4 regions of the [Enterobacter] lignolyticus SCF1 genome follow, and region 1 is predicted to be linked to each of the others. Evidence: predicted binding sites of a transcription regulator. Region 1 holds the regulator's gene; each other region holds the start of a gene.
What was found. The regulator PurR, encoded in region 1, represses purine synthesis genes. The targets are predictions, from matches to a motif close to CANGCAAACGTTTGCNTG.
Positions count from the first base shown of each region.

Region 2: the regulator PurR is predicted to act here: its motif matches at 2,537-2,554, upstream of ENTCL_RS14200 (amino acid aminotransferase).
Region 3: the regulator PurR is predicted to act here: its motif matches at 2,020-2,037, upstream of tusA (sulfurtransferase TusA).
Region 4: the regulator PurR is predicted to act here: its motif matches at 2,120-2,137, upstream of pyrD (quinone-dependent dihydroorotate dehydrogenase).

Region 1 covers NC_014618.1:2,299,938-2,304,151, forward strand. The annotation lists gene punR (DNA-binding transcriptional activator PunR) at 72-983, shown strand; gene purR (HTH-type transcriptional repressor PurR) at 1,000-2,025, opposite strand; gene cydH (cytochrome bd-I accessory subunit CydH) at 2,320-2,409, shown strand; gene ENTCL_RS10850 (MFS transporter) at 2,612-3,778, shown strand; gene sodB (superoxide dismutase [Fe]) at 3,822-4,214, opposite strand, start outside.
Region 2 covers NC_014618.1:3,033,603-3,037,816, forward strand. The annotation lists gene asnS (asparagine--tRNA ligase) at 1-714, shown strand, start outside; gene ENTCL_RS14195 (porin) at 1,324-2,433, shown strand; gene ENTCL_RS14200 (amino acid aminotransferase) at 2,619-3,809, shown strand; gene ENTCL_RS14205 (MBL fold metallo-hydrolase) at 3,855-4,214, opposite strand, start outside.
Region 3 covers NC_014618.1:295,636-299,849, reverse strand. The annotation lists gene zntA (Zn(II)/Cd(II)/Pb(II) translocating P-type ATPase ZntA) at 1-1,671, shown strand, start outside; gene tusA (sulfurtransferase TusA) at 1,715-1,960, opposite strand; gene ENTCL_RS01370 (7-cyano-7-deazaguanine/7-aminomethyl-7-deazaguanine transporter) at 2,128-2,793, shown strand; gene ENTCL_RS01365 (DcrB family lipoprotein) at 2,867-3,424, shown strand; gene ENTCL_RS01360 (hypothetical protein) at 3,774-4,163, shown strand.
Region 4 covers NC_014618.1:3,026,466-3,030,679, forward strand. The annotation lists gene ENTCL_RS14165 (YcbX family protein) at 1-310, shown strand, start outside; gene zapC (cell division protein ZapC) at 307-849, opposite strand; gene pyrD (quinone-dependent dihydroorotate dehydrogenase) at 1,015-2,025, opposite strand; gene pepN (aminopeptidase N) at 2,204-4,214, opposite strand, start outside.

The sequences.
Region 1 (4,214 bases):
GTAGGGAGTGCATCCTGGCTTGTGAAACGTTAATATTTGTCGAATGGGTTCAAAAATTTTGCAGGCAGATTATGTGGTCAGAATATTCGCTTGAAGTGGTTGACGCGGTTGCTCGTAACGGCAGCTTTAGCGCTGCCGCCCAGGAGCTGCACCGGGTACCCTCGGCGGTGAGCTACACGGTGCGGCAGCTGGAGGAGTGGCTGGCGGTGCCGCTGTTTGAACGTCGTCACCGTGACGTCGAACTGACGCCCGCCGGGGCGTGGTTTTTAAAAGAAGGGCGCTCTGTTATCAAAAAAATGCAGATCACCCGCCAGCAGTGTCAGCAGATTGCCAACGGCTGGCGCGGCCAGCTGGCTATCGCCGTCGATAATATTGTTCGCCCGGAGCGCACCCGGCAGATGATTGTCGACTTCTACCGCCATTTTAACGACGTCGAGCTGCTCGTTTCCCAGGAGGTCTTTAACGGCGTCTGGGACGCGCTGTCGGATGGGCGCGTGGAGCTGGCTATCGGCGCGACAAAAGCCATCCCCGTCGGCGGACGCTATGCGTTTCGCGATATGGGCATGCTGAGCTGGGACTGCGTGGTTGCCAGCCATCATCCGCTGGCGGGCATGCCGGGGCCGCTCAGCGACGACGTGTTGCGCAACTGGCCGTCGCTGGTGCGGGAAGATACCTCGCGCTCGCTGCCCAAGCGCATTACCTGGCTGCTTGATAACCAGAAACGGGTGGTGGTGCCGGACTGGGAGTCGTCCGCTACCTGCATCTCTGCCGGGCTGTGTGTTGGGATGGTGCCGTCGCATTTCGCGCGTCCGTGGCTGGCGAGCGGCGAGTGGGTCGCGCTGGCGCTGGAGAACCCGTTCCCGGATGCGGCATGCTGCCTGACATGGCAACAAAACGACATGTCGCCGGCGCTGACCTGGCTGCTGGACTATCTGGGCGACAGCGAAACGCTGAATCGGGAGTGGCTGCGGGAGCCGGAGTAACCGGCTCCCGGCGGGATTAACGGCGATAGTCGCGGAACGGACCGTCCGCCACCGAGCGTCGCTCGATAAGGCGCGGGTGCATCTCAATGGACTGCGACTCTTCACGCTTGTTGACGATACGGTCGAGCAGCATATTAAACGCCGCTTCGCCCAGCGAGTCCTTCGGCTGGTGGATAGTGGTCAACGCCGGCGTAAAGTAGCGGGCGTTGCGCACGTTGTCGTAGCCGATGACGGAAATGTCCTGCGGTACGCGCAGCCCCATCTCGTCAGCTGCGCAAAGCGCGCCCATCGCCATAATATCGCCGCCGCAGAATACGGCGGTAGGGCGGTGAGGCTGACCGAGAATCTGCTGCATCGCGCGGTAGCCGGATTCCGGCTCGAAATCGCCCTGCACAATCCAGTTCTCCGGCACCTTGATCTGCGCTTCTTCCATGGATTTCATAAAGCCGGCAAGCCGTCCGGCGCCGGTGTTGCGCTCCATCGGCCCCGGGATCGCGCCGATTTCGCGATGGCCGCGCTCAATCAGATAGCGGCCCGCCAGATACCCGCCCTGGAAGGCGTTATCAACCACCGAGTCGGTAAAGTCTGCTTTCGCTTCGCCCCAGTCCATCACCACCATTGGAATATGGCGATACTCTTCGAGCATATCGAGCACCGGCTGTGGATATTCAGAGCACATGACCAGCAGGCCGTCGACGCGCTTTTGCGCCATCATCGACAGATAGGCGCGCTGTTTTTCCAGGTTGTTCCAGGCGTTGCCGAGGATCAGGGTATAGCCTTTCTGGAAGCAGCTTTTCTCAACAGATTCAATAATTTCAGCGAAGTAGGCCGCTTCGCTGCTGGTGGCCAGCAGACCGATAGATTTGGTGTGGTTAACCTTCAGACTGCGAGCAACGGCGCTGGGGGAGTAGTGCAGCTCTTTAATGGCCGCCCAGACCGCGTTGCGAGTCTCTTCCGCCACAAAACGGGTTTTGTTAATTACATGTGAAACAGTTGTAGTGGAAACGTTTGCGCGTTTCGCGACATCTTTAATTGTTGCCATTCGATCTCACTCCAGACCCTTTCCTGACACCTGATCATCGACACGTAATCGTTTGCCTTTACACACCTTGCCCACAACATTTTCAGGTTGCTGTACGCCGGGGAAACGACTCTGGACGACGGGAGGGGGTCAATGGCCGGTACGCTTTTAAATTAGCGTGGAATTTTGTCTGATTCTGAGACAAAGGGGAAGAGAAATATCGCTATCAGATTAAATCCAGGAAGATTTTTGTGCATAACTGTGCAAAAATGAGCAAGCTCACTTTTGGTGTGGGGATTATAAGGAGAAAAATTGATGAGTACCGACCTGAAGTTTTCGCTGGTTACGACCATTATTGTCCTGGGGCTTATTGTTGCCACCGGTCTGACGGCTGCCCTGCATTGATTAACGGTGAGGGAGAGCCATCTCCCTCATTATTCTGGCCACTCCTCCCGCTGTTTGCGCAACAAAATTCGACCCGTCATTATTAACAATTTTGCAAAAATCTTTTGTCATTTCGTTCACTTCTGTTTTTTTGTGATTGATGTCATGCTTTGGCCTTCTGAAGTCGCGCCATCAATACATGATGGCCTGGTGGAGTCATTCAATGAAAATCAATTTCCCCCTGCTGGCCCTCGCGATAGGCGCGTTTGGTATCGGCACCACTGAGTTTTCGCCGATGGGGCTGCTGCCGGTGATCGCGAAAGGCGTGGATGTTTCTATCCCTGCCGCCGGGATGCTCATCAGCGCCTACGCAATCGGCGTCATGGTCGGCGCGCCGCTGATGACGCTGCTGCTTTCCCACCGCGCGCGCCGCAATGCGCTGATCTTTCTGATGGGTATTTTTACCCTTGGCAACGTGCTCTCTTCGCTGGCGCCGGATTACACGACGCTGATGATTTCGCGCATTATCACCAGCCTTAACCACGGCGCCTTCTTCGGGCTCGGCTCGGTGGTTGCGGCAAGCGTGGTGCCGAAGCACAAACAGGCCAGCGCCGTCGCCACTATGTTTATGGGGTTGACCATCGCCAATATCGGCGGGGTTCCGGCGGCAACCTGGCTGGGCGAGGCCATCGGCTGGCGTATGTCGTTCCTTGCCACCGCCGGTCTTGGGCTGGTGTCGATGCTGAGCCTGTGGCTGTCGCTGCCGAAAGGCGCAAGCGGCGAACGCCCGGACGTGAAGCGTGAGCTTTCGGTTCTGGTGCGCCCGCAGGTGCTTTCCGCGCTGCTGACCACCGTGCTGGGCGCCGGAGCGATGTTTACGCTGTATACCTATATTGCGCCGGTGCTGCATACCATAACCTCGGCGTCATCGCTCTTCGTGACCGCGATGCTGGTGCTGATCGGCGTGGGCTTCTCGCTTGGCAACTATCTTGGCGGCAAACTGGCCGACCGCTCCGTCACCGCGACGCTGAAAGGGTTCCTGCTGCTGTTGATGGTTATCATGGTGGCGATTCCGTGGCTGGCGCGTAGCGAAATCGGCGCAGCCGTCAGCATGGTTATCTGGGGCGCGGCGACGTTTGCGGTTGTACCGCCGCTGCAGATGCGGGTGATGCGCGTTGCAAGCGAAGCCCCGGGGCTGTCTTCATCGGTGAACATCGGCGCGTTTAACCTTGGCAATGCGCTGGGGGCGGCTGCCGGTGGTGCGGTGATTTCAGGCGGGCTCGGCTACAGCTTTGTCCCGGTGATGGGGGCGATAATTGCCGCTCTGGCGCTGGTGGTTGTGCTGCTCGGCGGGCGTCGCCAGCCGGAAGAGGTCTGCGTCAGTCAGTAACCTTCGCAAATCTGCCCGGCAGCCTGGCTGCCGGGCACAGAAATTAGGCCGCCAGGTTTTTCGCGACAAATTCCCAGTTTACCAGCGCCCAGAAGTGCTCGAGGTAGTTCGGGCGGGCGTTACGGTAGTCAATGTAGTAAGCGTGTTCCCACACATCAACGGTCAGCAGCGGTTTTGCATCGGTCGTCAGCGGAGTGCCCGCGTTAGAGGTCGATACGATAGCCAGTTTGCCGTCCGCGCCTTTTACCAGCCAGGTCCAGCCAGAGCCGAAGTTTTTGATAGCGGCGTCGGTAAATTTCGCTTTGAACTCAGCAAAGCTGCCGAAAGCGGCGTCGATTGCGGCAGCAACAGCGCCGGTCGGTTCGCCGCCGGCGTTTGGCGCCAGGCAGTGCCAGTAGAAGGTGTGGTTCCACACCTGCGCGGCGTTGTTGAATAC
Region 2 (4,214 bases), 730 kb from region 1:
GGCCCGACATTCCGTGCGGAAAACTCCAATACCAGCCGTCACCTGGCGGAGTTCTGGATGCTGGAGCCGGAAGTCGCGTTTGCCGATCTGGAAGACAACGCCCGTCTGGCGGAAGCCATGCTGAAGTATGTCTTTAAGGCGGTGCTGGAAGAGCGCCCTGACGATATGAAGTTCTTTGCAGAACGCGTCGACAGCGAAGCCGTCAGCCGTCTGGAGCGTTTTATCAACGCTGATTTCGCCCAGGTGGATTACACCGATGCGGTTACGATTCTGGAAAACTGCGGTAAAACCTTCGAGAACCCGGTGTTCTGGGGCGTTGACCTCTCTTCCGAGCATGAGCGTTATCTGGCCGAGCAGCACTTCAAGGCGCCGGTTGTCGTGAAGAACTACCCGAAAGATATCAAGGCGTTTTATATGCGCCTTAACGATGACGGCAAAACCGTTGCCGCGATGGACGTACTGGCGCCGGGTATCGGCGAAATTATCGGGGGTTCCCAGCGTGAAGAGCGTCTTGACGTACTGGATGCGCGTCTCGCTGAAATGGGCCTGAATAAAGAAGACTACGCCTGGTATCGCGATCTGCGCCGTTACGGCACCGTACCGCATGCCGGCTTCGGTCTCGGCTTCGAGCGTCTGATTGCCTATGTCACCGGCGTACAGAACGTTCGCGACGTGATCCCGTTCCCGCGTACCCCGCGTAACGCCAGCTTCTGATTGCCTGAACGATGTAAGCATAAAAGCCAACCCGCGGGTTGGCTTTTTTACATTTTTGTCAGGTTTTGTGAATAAATTTCTTCAAATTTAAACGTCAACCGGCATTCCTGCCCTAAATGTTACACTCCGTTTCGCGACACAATTCTGCACAAAAAACCACCGCACCAGCGATTGCACTTAAGTACCGCTTGTTCTAATAGCATAAAATTTGAGCTATAGCGCGGCTCTCCGGACGTCCAGACACATTCCTCAGAAATACTCTTTTCCGTTCTGTTTTTGCGCAATAAATGAACCACTAAGAATTAAATATAATTATTTCATATAGATAAATGTTATAGCGCATACTTTTTCGACAACCAGACAGGAAGTTTGAGGTCGTTCACAAAGTTCCCGTAAATACACAAATTTTTACACATTATTTCTTTTTGTAACTCTTTCAGGATATTTGTAGCACTTTCAGGCTAGCGAAACGTTGGTTTGAATGGAAATATGCCTGTCAGACACAGAAAGACACCAAACTCTCATCAATAGTTCCGTAAATTTTTATTGACGAAAACTATTGGCGGCAGTGGCAGGTGTCCATAAAAAACCTAATGAGGGTAATAAATAATGATGAAGCGCAATATCCTGGCAGTGGTTATCCCTGCCCTGCTGGTAGCTGGTGCGGCCAACGCAGCAGAAATCTATAACAAGAACGGCAACAAGCTGGACTTCTACGGTAAAGTTAACGGCGAGCACGATTTCGTTACCACCGGTAACGACGGTAACAACAACAGCAAAGACGGTACCTACGCGCAGATCGGTTTCAAAGGCGAAACTCAGATCAACGACTTGCTGGTGGGTTACGGCCAGTGGGAATACCGTATGATGGCTAACACCCCGGAAGGTGCTCAGGCTAGCAAAAACCGTCTGGCCTTCGCGGGTCTGAAAGCGGGCGATTACGGCAGCATCGACTACGGCCGTAACTACGGTATCGTGTACGACGTTGAGTCCTACACCGATATGGCGCCGTCCTTCTCCGGTATGACCTGGGGCGGTAACTACGTAGACAACTTCATGACCAGCCGCGGCACCGGCATGCTGACCTACCGTAACAGCGATTTCTTCGGTCTGGCTGATGGCCTGCACTTCGGCGTTCAGTATCAGGGCAAAAACGAGCGTACCGACGTTAACACCGCTAACGGCGACGGCTTCGGCTACTCCCTGGGTTACGACTTCGGCGAAGGCTTCGGCGTAATCGGTTCTTACAGCAACGCCAACCGTACCCTGAAACAGGAAGCTGACGGCAAAGGCAGCAAAGCTGAAGCATGGGCACTGGGCGCGAAATACGATGCCAACAACGTATACCTGGCAACCGTTTATGCTGAAACCCGCAACACCACCCGTACTGGTTCTAGCGGCGACGCTGGCTTCGCTAACAAAACTCAGAACTTCGAAGTTGTTGCTCAGTACCAGTTCGACTTCGGCCTGCGTCCGGCAATCTCCTACGTGCAGACCAAAGGTAAAGACCTGTCCCCATCAGGCTCCTTCAAAGGCGGTGATGCTGACCTGTCGAAATTCATCCAGATCGGCGGTACTTACTACTTCAACAAGAACTTCAACGTCTGGGCTGACTACTACATCAACCTGCTGGACAAAAACAGCGCCTATGCAGAGTCTGTTGGCGGCATCAACGGCAACGACGACATGGCTGCAGTCGGTGTGACTTACCAGTTCTAATCAGTACGCCACTTTGTTATATGCTTGAAAAACAGGGCTCCGGCCCTGTTTTTTTATGTCTGCCAGTTAAAAATAGCGACTTTCAAAAAGCCGCTCGCTTTTCGTCGCAAACGGTTGGCTTTTTATGAATCTACCGTTAACCTGAGAGTGGATTTTCCCCTCAGTAATCACAATGGAACCTCGTCATGTTTGAGAACATAACTGCCGCCCCTGCCGACCCAATTCTGGGCCTGGCCGACCTGTTTCGTGCCGATGACCGTCCGACGAAAATTAACCTCGGGATTGGTGTTTACAAAGATGAGACCGGGAAAACCCCGGTACTGACCAGCGTAAAAAAAGCAGAACTCTATTTGCTGGAAAATGAAACCACGAAAAATTATCTCAGCATTGACGGGATCCCGGAATTTGGCCGCTGCACTCAGGAACTGCTGTTCGGTAAAGGCAACGCCATTATCAACGATAAACGTGCCCGCACCGCGCAAACGCCGGGCGGCACCGGCGGCCTGCGCGTCGCCGCCGATTTCCTCGCAAAAAATACCTCCGCGAAGCGCGTGTGGGTCAGCAATCCGAGCTGGCCGAACCACAAAGGCGTGTTTAACTCCGCCGGTCTGGAAGTGTGCGAATACGCTTATTATGACGCTGAGAATCACGCCCTTGATTTCAACGGGCTGCTGGCAAGCCTGAACGAGGCCCAGGCAGGCGACGTGGTGCTGTTCCACGGCTGCTGCCATAACCCAACCGGTATTGACCCAACCTTCGAGCAGTGGCAGCAGCTGGCGGCGATGTCCGTCGAAAAAGGCTGGTTACCGCTGTTTGACTTCGCCTACCAGGGTTTTGCCCGCGGTCTGGAAGAGGATGCGGAAGGCTTGCGCGCGTTTGCGGCGCTGCATAAAGAGCTGCTGGTCGCCAGCTCCTTCTCGAAAAACTTTGGCTTGTACAACGAGCGCGTAGGCGCCTGTACACTGGTTGCCGCCGACGCTGACGCCGCCGATCGCGCGTTCAGCCAGATGAAGTCCGTCATTCGCGCCAACTACTCCAACCCGCCAGCGCATGGGGCATCCGTTGTCGCCACTATTCTGAGCAATGACGCGCTGCGCGCTATCTGGGAACAAGAGCTGACCGACATGCGCCAGCGCATTCAGCGCATGCGTCTGCTGTTCGTCAACACGCTGGCTGAGAAAGGCGCCAGCCGCGATTTCAGCTTCATTACCCGTCAAAATGGGATGTTCTCTTTCAGCGGGCTGACCAAAGAGCAGGTTCTGCGTCTGCGCGAGGAGTTCGGCATTTATGCCGTTGCGTCCGGACGTATTAACGTCGCCGGGATGACGCCTGACAATATGGCACCGCTGTGCGAGGCGATTGTCGCGGTGCTTTAAGTCCACGACCAAAGAAAAAGGCCGCTATCGCGGCCTTTTTTACGTTTACCAGACGGGCATTTCGTCCTGCAGGAACGGGTTGTGCTGGCGCTCATAGCCGAGCGTCGACAGCGGGCCGTGGCCGGGAATAAAGGTCACGTCATCGCCAAGCGGCATCAGCTTTTGCTTAATAGAGGCAATAAGCTCAGCGTGGTTACCGCGCGGGAAATCGCTCCGCCCTACTCCACCTTTGAAAATCACGTCGCCAGAAATCAACAGCCGCGACGCATCATCAAAGAACACGACATGGCCCGGCGTATGCCCCGGACAGTGCAGCACCTGCAGACTCACATTGCCTACGCTCACCGTATCGCCTTCGTTAAGCCAGCGATCCGGCGTCAGCGGCGGGCAGTCCTCAAGGCCGAA
Region 3 (4,214 bases), 2.0 Mb from region 1:
AGCGGCAGCTGGTTCGCCATTGAAACGCTGATGAGCATTGCCGCCATCGGCGCGCTGTTTATCGGCGCGACGGCGGAGGCGGCGATGGTGCTGCTGCTGTTCCTGATTGGCGAGCGCCTCGAAGCCTGGGCCGCCAGCCGCGCCCGTCAGGGGGTTAGCGCGCTGATGGCGCTAAAACCGGAAATCGCCGTGCGGGTTCGCGACGGGCAGCGTGAAACCGTCGCCCAACGCGACCTGCGTCCCGGCGATGTGATTGAAGTCGCCGCTGGCGGACGTCTTCCGGCCGATGCCACCCTGCTGTCGCCGTTTGCCAGCTTTGACGAAAGCGCCCTGACCGGCGAATCGGTGCCGGTGGATCGCAATGCCGGCGAGCGCGTTGCCGCGGGCGCCACCAGCGTCGACCGCCTGGCCCAGCTCACCGTCGTGTCCGAGCCCGGCGACAGCGCCATCGACCGCATTCTTAAGCTGATAGAGGAAGCCGAAGAGCGCCGCGCGCCGATCGAACGTTTTATCGACCGCTTCAGCCGTATTTACACCCCGGCGATTATGCTGGTGGCGCTGCTGGTTGCCGTGGTGCCGCCGCTGATGATGTCCGCCGCCTGGCTGCCGTGGATCTACAAAGGGCTGACGCTGCTGCTGATCGGCTGTCCGTGCGCGCTGGTGATTTCAACACCGGCGGCCATTACCTCCGGGCTTGCCGCCGCCGCGCGTCGCGGCGCGCTGATTAAAGGCGGCGCCGCGCTGGAGCAGTTGGGCCGCGTACGCCAGGTGGCGTTCGATAAAACCGGTACGCTGACCGTCGGCAAACCGCAGGTGACCGCCATCATCGGCGCAAACGCGATGAACAACAATGATCTGCTGGCCCTCGCCGCCGCGGTGGAACAGGGTTCCTCGCACCCGCTGGCGCAGGCCATCGTGCAGGAGGCGCAGTCTCGGCAGCTCACCATCCCGGCCGCCGCCGCCCAGCGCGCGCTGGCTGGCTCAGGGATTGAGGCCGAGGTGAACGGGCAGAAGGTGCTTATCTGCGCCGCCGGTAAATTTCCGGCGCCGGAGTGGGACGAGCAGGTTCAGCAGCTGGAGAACGCCGGGCAAACGGTGGTTATCGTCGCGCAAAACGATACTCTGCTGGGGCTCCTCGCCCTGCGCGATACGCTGCGCGCCGACGCCCGCGAAGCGGTGGACGCGCTGCATCAGATTGGCGTACAGGGGGTGATCCTGACCGGGGATAACCCGCGCGCCGCGGCGGCTATCGCCGCAGAGCTGGGGCTTGATTACCGCGCCGGTCTGCTGCCGGCGGATAAAGTCACCGAGGTGAACGCCCTGAATGCCCGCGCGCCGCTGGCGATGGTGGGCGACGGCATCAACGACGCCCCGGCCATGAAGGCGGCGACCATCGGCATCGCCATGGGCGGCGGCACCGACGTGGCGCTGGAAACGGCCGATGCGGCGCTCACCGGCAACCGTCTGACCGGGCTGGTGCAGATGATCCGCCTGGCGCGCGCCACCCACGCCAATATCCGGCAAAACATCGCCATTGCGCTGGGTCTGAAGGGGATATTTCTGGTGACCACGCTGCTCGGCATCACCGGGCTGTGGCTGGCGGTGCTGGCCGATACCGGAGCGACCGTACTGGTGACCGCCAACGCCCTGCGGCTGCTGCGTAAGAAGTAAAACACAACGGCGCGCGCCAGCAGGAAGGGGCGTGCGCCGTCGGTTAGTGCCCTTTACGAATCAAATAGCGGTAAGGCAGCGATTCTGACTGCTGCGCCACCAGCTCATGCTCCATAAACCGACAAAAACCGGGAATATCGCGGGTGGTCGCCGGATCGTCGGCAATAATCAGCAGCGTTTCGCCGACCTGCATATTGCGCACGGTTTTGCGCACCATCATGACCGGCTCCGGGCAGCGAAGGCCCTGGGCGTCAAGCGTATGGTCGGGGCTGGAAAACAGATCGCTCATTATTATCTCGCGTCGAAAAAAAACGCCCCTAGTTTACGCGGCCAGGTCAAGGACGCAAGCAGGTTAACGATTGCGTGAAAATTAGCCATTGCATTACCCGCCCAAAGCAGTATTATGCGGCGGTTTTTATTGGGTTCCCTCACCCCAACCGCCAAAAAGGTCACAATATGACGACGTTTTCTGTATTACAGCGCAAACACGCGCTGGTCTGGCTATCGCTATTTCATCTGCTGGTGATCACCTCCAGCAACTATCTGGTACAGCTGCCGGTATCCATTTTTGGTTTTCATACCACCTGGGGCGCGTTCAGTTTTCCGTTCATTTTCCTCGCCACCGATCTGACCGTGCGCATTTTCGGCGCCCCGCTGGCGCGCCGGATTATCTTTGCGGTGATGATGCCGGCGCTGCTGATTTCGTATACGGTTTCTGCGCTGTTTTATATGGGCGAATGGCAGGGCTTTGCCGCGCTGGGCAGCTTTAACCTGTTCGTGGCGCGCATTGCGGCGGCAAGCTTTATGGCCTATGCCCTGGGGCAGATCCTTGACGTCCATGTGTTTAACCGCCTGCGTCAGAGCCGCCGCTGGTGGCTGGCGCCGACCGCCTCCACGCTGTTTGGCAACGTCAGCGATACGCTGGCCTTTTTCTTCATCGCCTTCTGGCGCAGCCCCGATCCGTTTATGGCGGCGCACTGGGTAGAAATTGCGCTGGTGGATTACACCTTTAAGGTGCTTATCAGCATGGTGTTCTTCCTACCGATGTACGGCGTACTGCTCAATATGCTGTTGAAAAAGCTGGCAGACAAATCTGAAATCTCGGCATTTCAGCCAGGTTAAGGGTTCGCTTCGCGGGTTGTGGTAAGATAGGCGAATGTGCCGTTAGTGGCCGTTTATCGAAAGGAAGATGTCAATGCGCAATTTGGTTAAATATGTCGGTATTGGCCTGCTGGTGATGGGGCTTGCGGCCTGTGACAACAGCAACAGCAAAACACCTGCTCAGGGCGCGTCAGCGGAAAGCAAAGCGGCCAGCCAGCCGGTAAGCCTGCTGGACGGAAAGCTCAGCTTCTCCCTGCCTGCGGATATGACCGATCAGAGCGGCAAGCTGGGGACGCAGTCTAATAATATGCACGTGTATTCCGACGCCACCGGTCAGAAAGCGGTCATCGTTATCGTCGGCGATAACACCAGCGAAGATCTGGCCGCCATGGCGAAACGCCTGGAAGACCAGCAGCGCAGCCGCGACCCGCAGCTGCAGGTCGTCACGAATAAATCCATCGAGCTGAAAGGCCACACCCTGCAGCAGCTGGACAGCATTATTTCGGCAAAAGGCCAGACCGCCTACTCTTCCGTTGTGCTGGGCAAAGTCGATAACAAGCTGCTGACCCTGCAGGTCACCCTTCCCGCGGATAACCAGCAGCAGGCGCAGTCCGCCGCTGAGAGCATTATCAATACTATCGTCATCAACTAATTTAATTCGTTGACTAAGAGGCCCCCGGATTCAGAATTCGAGGGCCTCTTTATTTTATTCGCAAATAAAGATCCCGTCGCCGCTGTTTCTTTAAATCGCCTTAGCAACATTTCCACAATATCCACTTAACGGAAATCCCCCCGCTATTTTTTGTATTCTCTTTTGGCTTGCCGGGATATTCGCATTCCCTTATCATTTTACAATTAGCGCATTAAACCCATTGATAATAATAAATTTATCTTAAGTGCCCTGATCCATGGCGTATCCGGGATAAATAATCTGCAGATGATGCATCCGTATTCGCCAGCGGTTCAGGTAATTGTTTCATTCAATTGAGATGGAGTTTTTGATGAAAAAGAGGATGAAGTGGTTAGTCGCGGCGGCAATCGTCGGGCTTCTGGCAGGATGCGCGCGTACAGCGCCGGTCACGCAGGTAAAGAGCACCGTCAGCGCAGGCCACACGGAATATCAGGTCCGCGCCGCCATTCTTAAGGCCGGTCTGAACCGTAAGTGGGTCATGTCCGATGCGGGTCCTGGCCTCATTAAGGGTCGCCTGCAGGCGCGCGACCACACTGCCGAAATAAGCATTCCGTATTCCGCGACCGGTTATTCAATCAACTATGTCAGCAGTCTGAACCTGATGGCGTCAGACGGCCAGATCCACAAAAGCTATAACCGCTGGGTGCAAAACCTTAACCAGGACATTCAGTTAAACCTCTCCGCAGGCGCGCAGCAGTAATATCAGCGCGGGTCGCCGGGCGGCCCGCGCTGACGCTGAATTGATATCTAT
Region 4 (4,214 bases), 730 kb from region 1:
CCCGGCGAAATCCTATGGCGCAGGCGCCAGCGGCGACGCGGAGCCTCAGGAGACGCATCCGGATGCGGTAGTTAATATCGACTGGCAGGGCGAGATGTTCAGCGGGAATAACCAACAGGTTCTGCTGGAGCAGCTTGAACAACAGGGAATTCGCGTACCTTACTCCTGTCGTGCGGGGATATGCGGAAGCTGTCGTATTACGCTGCTGGAGGGAGAGGTCAGCGCGCTAAAGAAAAGCGCGATTGGCGAGGACGGAACCATCCTCAGCTGTAGCTGTGTACCGAAAACGGCATTACGCCTGACGCGCTAAACCGCCTGTTCGAAACGGTAGCTTGCCTGTGGCGCCTGCGGCTGCAGGCGATCGTTCATCACCTTTATCGCATCGCCAAGCTGCATCGTGCGCCCCGCCAGCTGCAGCCCCGGCTGCGCCAGCAGACACAGCGCGGCGTTGTCGCCGGTTTCCACCACCAGCAGGTTGACCTTATCGCCGCTGTCGCTGAGCCATACCGCCGCCGCATCTCCGGTAGACGGCTGCCAGCCTTCGGAATGCGCGACAAAATGCCAGCTTTTGGGCATCTGCGGCTTCAGAAAACGAATGGCCACCAGCGCGTTCAGCACCAGTTCGGCGCGATGCTCTTTGGATAGCTCTAAATCACGGCATTTTTCTTCAAAGGAAAAATAGAGCGCGGCGTCGTCAACGCAAAAACCTGAAGGGTCAAACGCATCCGGCGTCAGCATCCGGCGGGCAAAACGCGAACGAAACAACATGCCATTGGCTAAATCGAGCATCATTCGATCATGCTCTTCATCAAAATACCAGCGCCAGTTATCGTCAGGTTTAATTCGCATTTCTCTCCCCCGTTCATTCAAGCATCCAGATGCTCGCGTGTCCTTTCCCGCTTCGTTTATTGCTAAAATAATAAAAGACCAAAATGTTTAAATAAGCAACAGTAAGGGAATATAAAACAACCAGGGCAGGAAATAAAGCCCTGGTTGTCAATTGCGAGGGAAAGATTAGATGTGCGTGACGATTTCTTTAATCAGCGGCGGGCCTTTAAAAATAAACCCGGAATAAATCTGCACCAGCGTCGCGCCAGCCGCCAGCTTCTCGCGTGCGGCAATCACCGAGTCAATGCCTCCAACGCCAATAATCGGCAAACGACCATTTAATTCTGTCGACAGTAAACGAATAATTTCTGTACTTTTCAGCTGCAGCGGACGACCGCTTAAGCCGCCGGTTTCATCACAGTGTTTCATTCCCTGGACGAGGGAGCGGTCGAGCGTTGTATTGGTCGCAATAACGCCATCGATATTATGACGGACTAAACTATCGGCAACCTGGATCAATTCTTCAGGCAAAAGATCCGGGGCGATCTTGACGGCCACCGGGACATATTTCTGGTGCTTCGCCTGCAGCTCGCTTTGTTTATTTTTTATCGCCGACAGTAAATCATCCAGCGCTTCGCCATATTGTAGCGTACGCAAGCCTGGGGTATTCGGCGATGAAATATTAATCGCAATATAACCGGCATAGGCATAGACTTTTTCCATACAAATCAGATAGTCATCTTTACCCTGCTCCACCGGCGTATCTTTATTTTTACCGATATTAATACCGAGAATACCGTCAAAATGCGCCTTTTTAACGTTCTCGACCAGGTTATCAACCCCGTGGTTATTGAAGCCCATTCGGTTGATAAGCCCCTCGGCATCCACCAGGCGGAAGATCCTCGGCTTGTCGTTACCCGGCTGCGGGCGCGGCGTTACCGTACCTATCTCAATGGAGCCAAATCCCATTGCGCCAAGCGCATCAATGCACTCGCCGTTCTTATCCAGACCTGCCGCCAGACCCAGCGGGTTTTTAAAGGTCAGTCCCATGCAGGTCACCGGTTTTGACGGCACCTTCTGGCGCACCAGCGCCTCGAGCGGCGTACCGGTAACACGGCGTAATTGCTGAAACGTAAATTCATGAGCGCGCTCTGGGTCGAGCTGGAAAAGGGCTTTACGAACGAAGGGGTAGTACATGAACTCTCCTGGATTCCCGGTGTGCAAACCGGGGGCGTATTATGTTCTATCCGGCGCAGAAAGGGAATTGACCTGCGGCAAAAAAAACCGCAGTAAGGCAATCGTTTTCTTTCAGTTATCTCCCGCTTAAAAAGAAAAACCCCTCTCTGCCGGAGAGGGGTTGGTCAACAAACACGGATCAGGCCAGCGCTTTGGTGATTTTTTCGAACAGATCGCCGGAAAGGTTTTCCAGCCCTTTAAGCTGCTCAAGCGCGGCACGCATCTTCTCCTGACGTTTTGCGTCATAGCGCTTGAGGCGGATCAGCGGCTCGATCAGGCGAGAGGCCACCTGCGGGTTGCGGCTGTTCAGTTCGGTCAGCATTTCGGCGAGGAACTGATAGCCGCTGCCGTCCGGGGCGTGGAACGCCGCCGGGTTGCTGCTGGCAAAGGCGCCGATCAGCGAACGCAGACGGTTCGGGTTATTCATGCTGAACGAGCGATGCCCCAGCAGGCTGCGAACGGTTGTCAGCACGTTATCCGCCGGGCTGGTGGACTGCAGAATAAACCATTTATCCATTACCAGACCGTCGTGATGCCACTTGTCATCATACTCCTGCATCAGCGCATCGCGACACGGCAGCTGCGCCGCCACCGCGGCGGCCAGCGCGGCCAGCGCGTCGGTCATGTTGTCCGCGTCATGATACTGATGGCTCACCAGCTTATCCGCAAGATCCGCATCGCCGAACGCCAGATAGCGCAGACAGGTATTGCGCAGCGCGCGTTTGCCGATGTCGGCATGCTCAACGCGGTACTCCGCCAGCTTGTTGGCGTTATATATCGCAAGGAACTCATCCGCCAGCTCGGCCGCCAGCGTGCGGGTCAGCGCATCACGCACCGCCGCGATGGCGATCGGGTCGATAATCTCAAACAGTTCGGCAATTTCGTTTGCCGACGGCAGCGTGAGGATTTCCGCCGCCAGCGCCGGGTCGATTTTTTCATCCAGCAGAATGGCGCGGAACGCATCGGCAACATGGACCGGCAGCGACAGCGGCTGCCCCTGCTGGTGACGGGCGACGTTGAGCTTAATGTAGGTGGCCAGCAGGCTTTGCGCAGCATCCCAGCGGGAGAAGTCGTTACGGGCGTGGCGCATCAGGAACGTCAGCTGCTGATCGCTCCACTTATATTCCAGCTTCACCGGCGCCGAGAATTCGCGCAGCAGCGAAGGCACCGGCTGGAACCAGACGTTGTCAAACACAAACGTTTGTTCCGCCTGGGTGACGTTCAGCACGTTATGCACCGGATGACCGCCCTTCTGCAGCGGGATCACCTGCCCCTGGTTGTCGTACAGTTCGATATCAAACGGAATATGCAGCGGCAGTTTTTCCGGCTGGTCCGCCGTCGGCGGCGTACGCTGTTTGATGGTTAAAGTGTACTGCTCCGTTTCCGGATTGTAATCGTCGTGTACGGATACGATCGGCGTACCGGACTGGCTGTACCAGCGGCGGAAATGGGACAGATCGACGTTAGAAGCATCTTCCATCGCCTGCACGAAATCATCGCAGGTGGCGGCGCTGCCGTCGTGGCGTTCAAAGTAGAGCTGCATGCCCTTCTGGAAGTTGGTCTCCCCAAGCAGCGTATGCAGCATCCGAATCACCTCCGACCCCTTCTCGTAGACGGTCAGGGTATAGAAGTTATTCATTTCGATAACCATGTCGGGGCGAATCGGGTGCGCCATCGGGCTGGCGTCTTCCGCGAACTGCATGCCGCGCATGGTGCGCACATTGCTGATACGGTTTACCGCGCGGGAGCCGAGGTCGGAGCTAAACTCCTGATCGCGGAACACCGTCAGGCCCTCTTTCAGGCTGAGCTGGAACCAGTCGCGGCAGGTGACGCGGTTGCCGGTCCAGTTATGGAAATACTCATGGCCGATCACGCGTTCGATATCAAGGTAGTCTTTATCGGTCGCCGTATCGGTGCGCGCCAGAACATACTTGGAGTTAAAGATGTTCAGACCTTTATTTTCCATAGCGCCCATATTAAAGAAGTCGACGGCGACGATCATATAGATGTCGAGATCGTATTCGAGACCGAAACGATCTTCATCCCACTTCATTGAATTTTTCAGCGACGTCATCGCCCACGGCGCGCGATCGAGATTGCCGCGGTCAACGTACAGCTCAAGCGCGACGTCCCGGCCAGAGCGGGTGGTA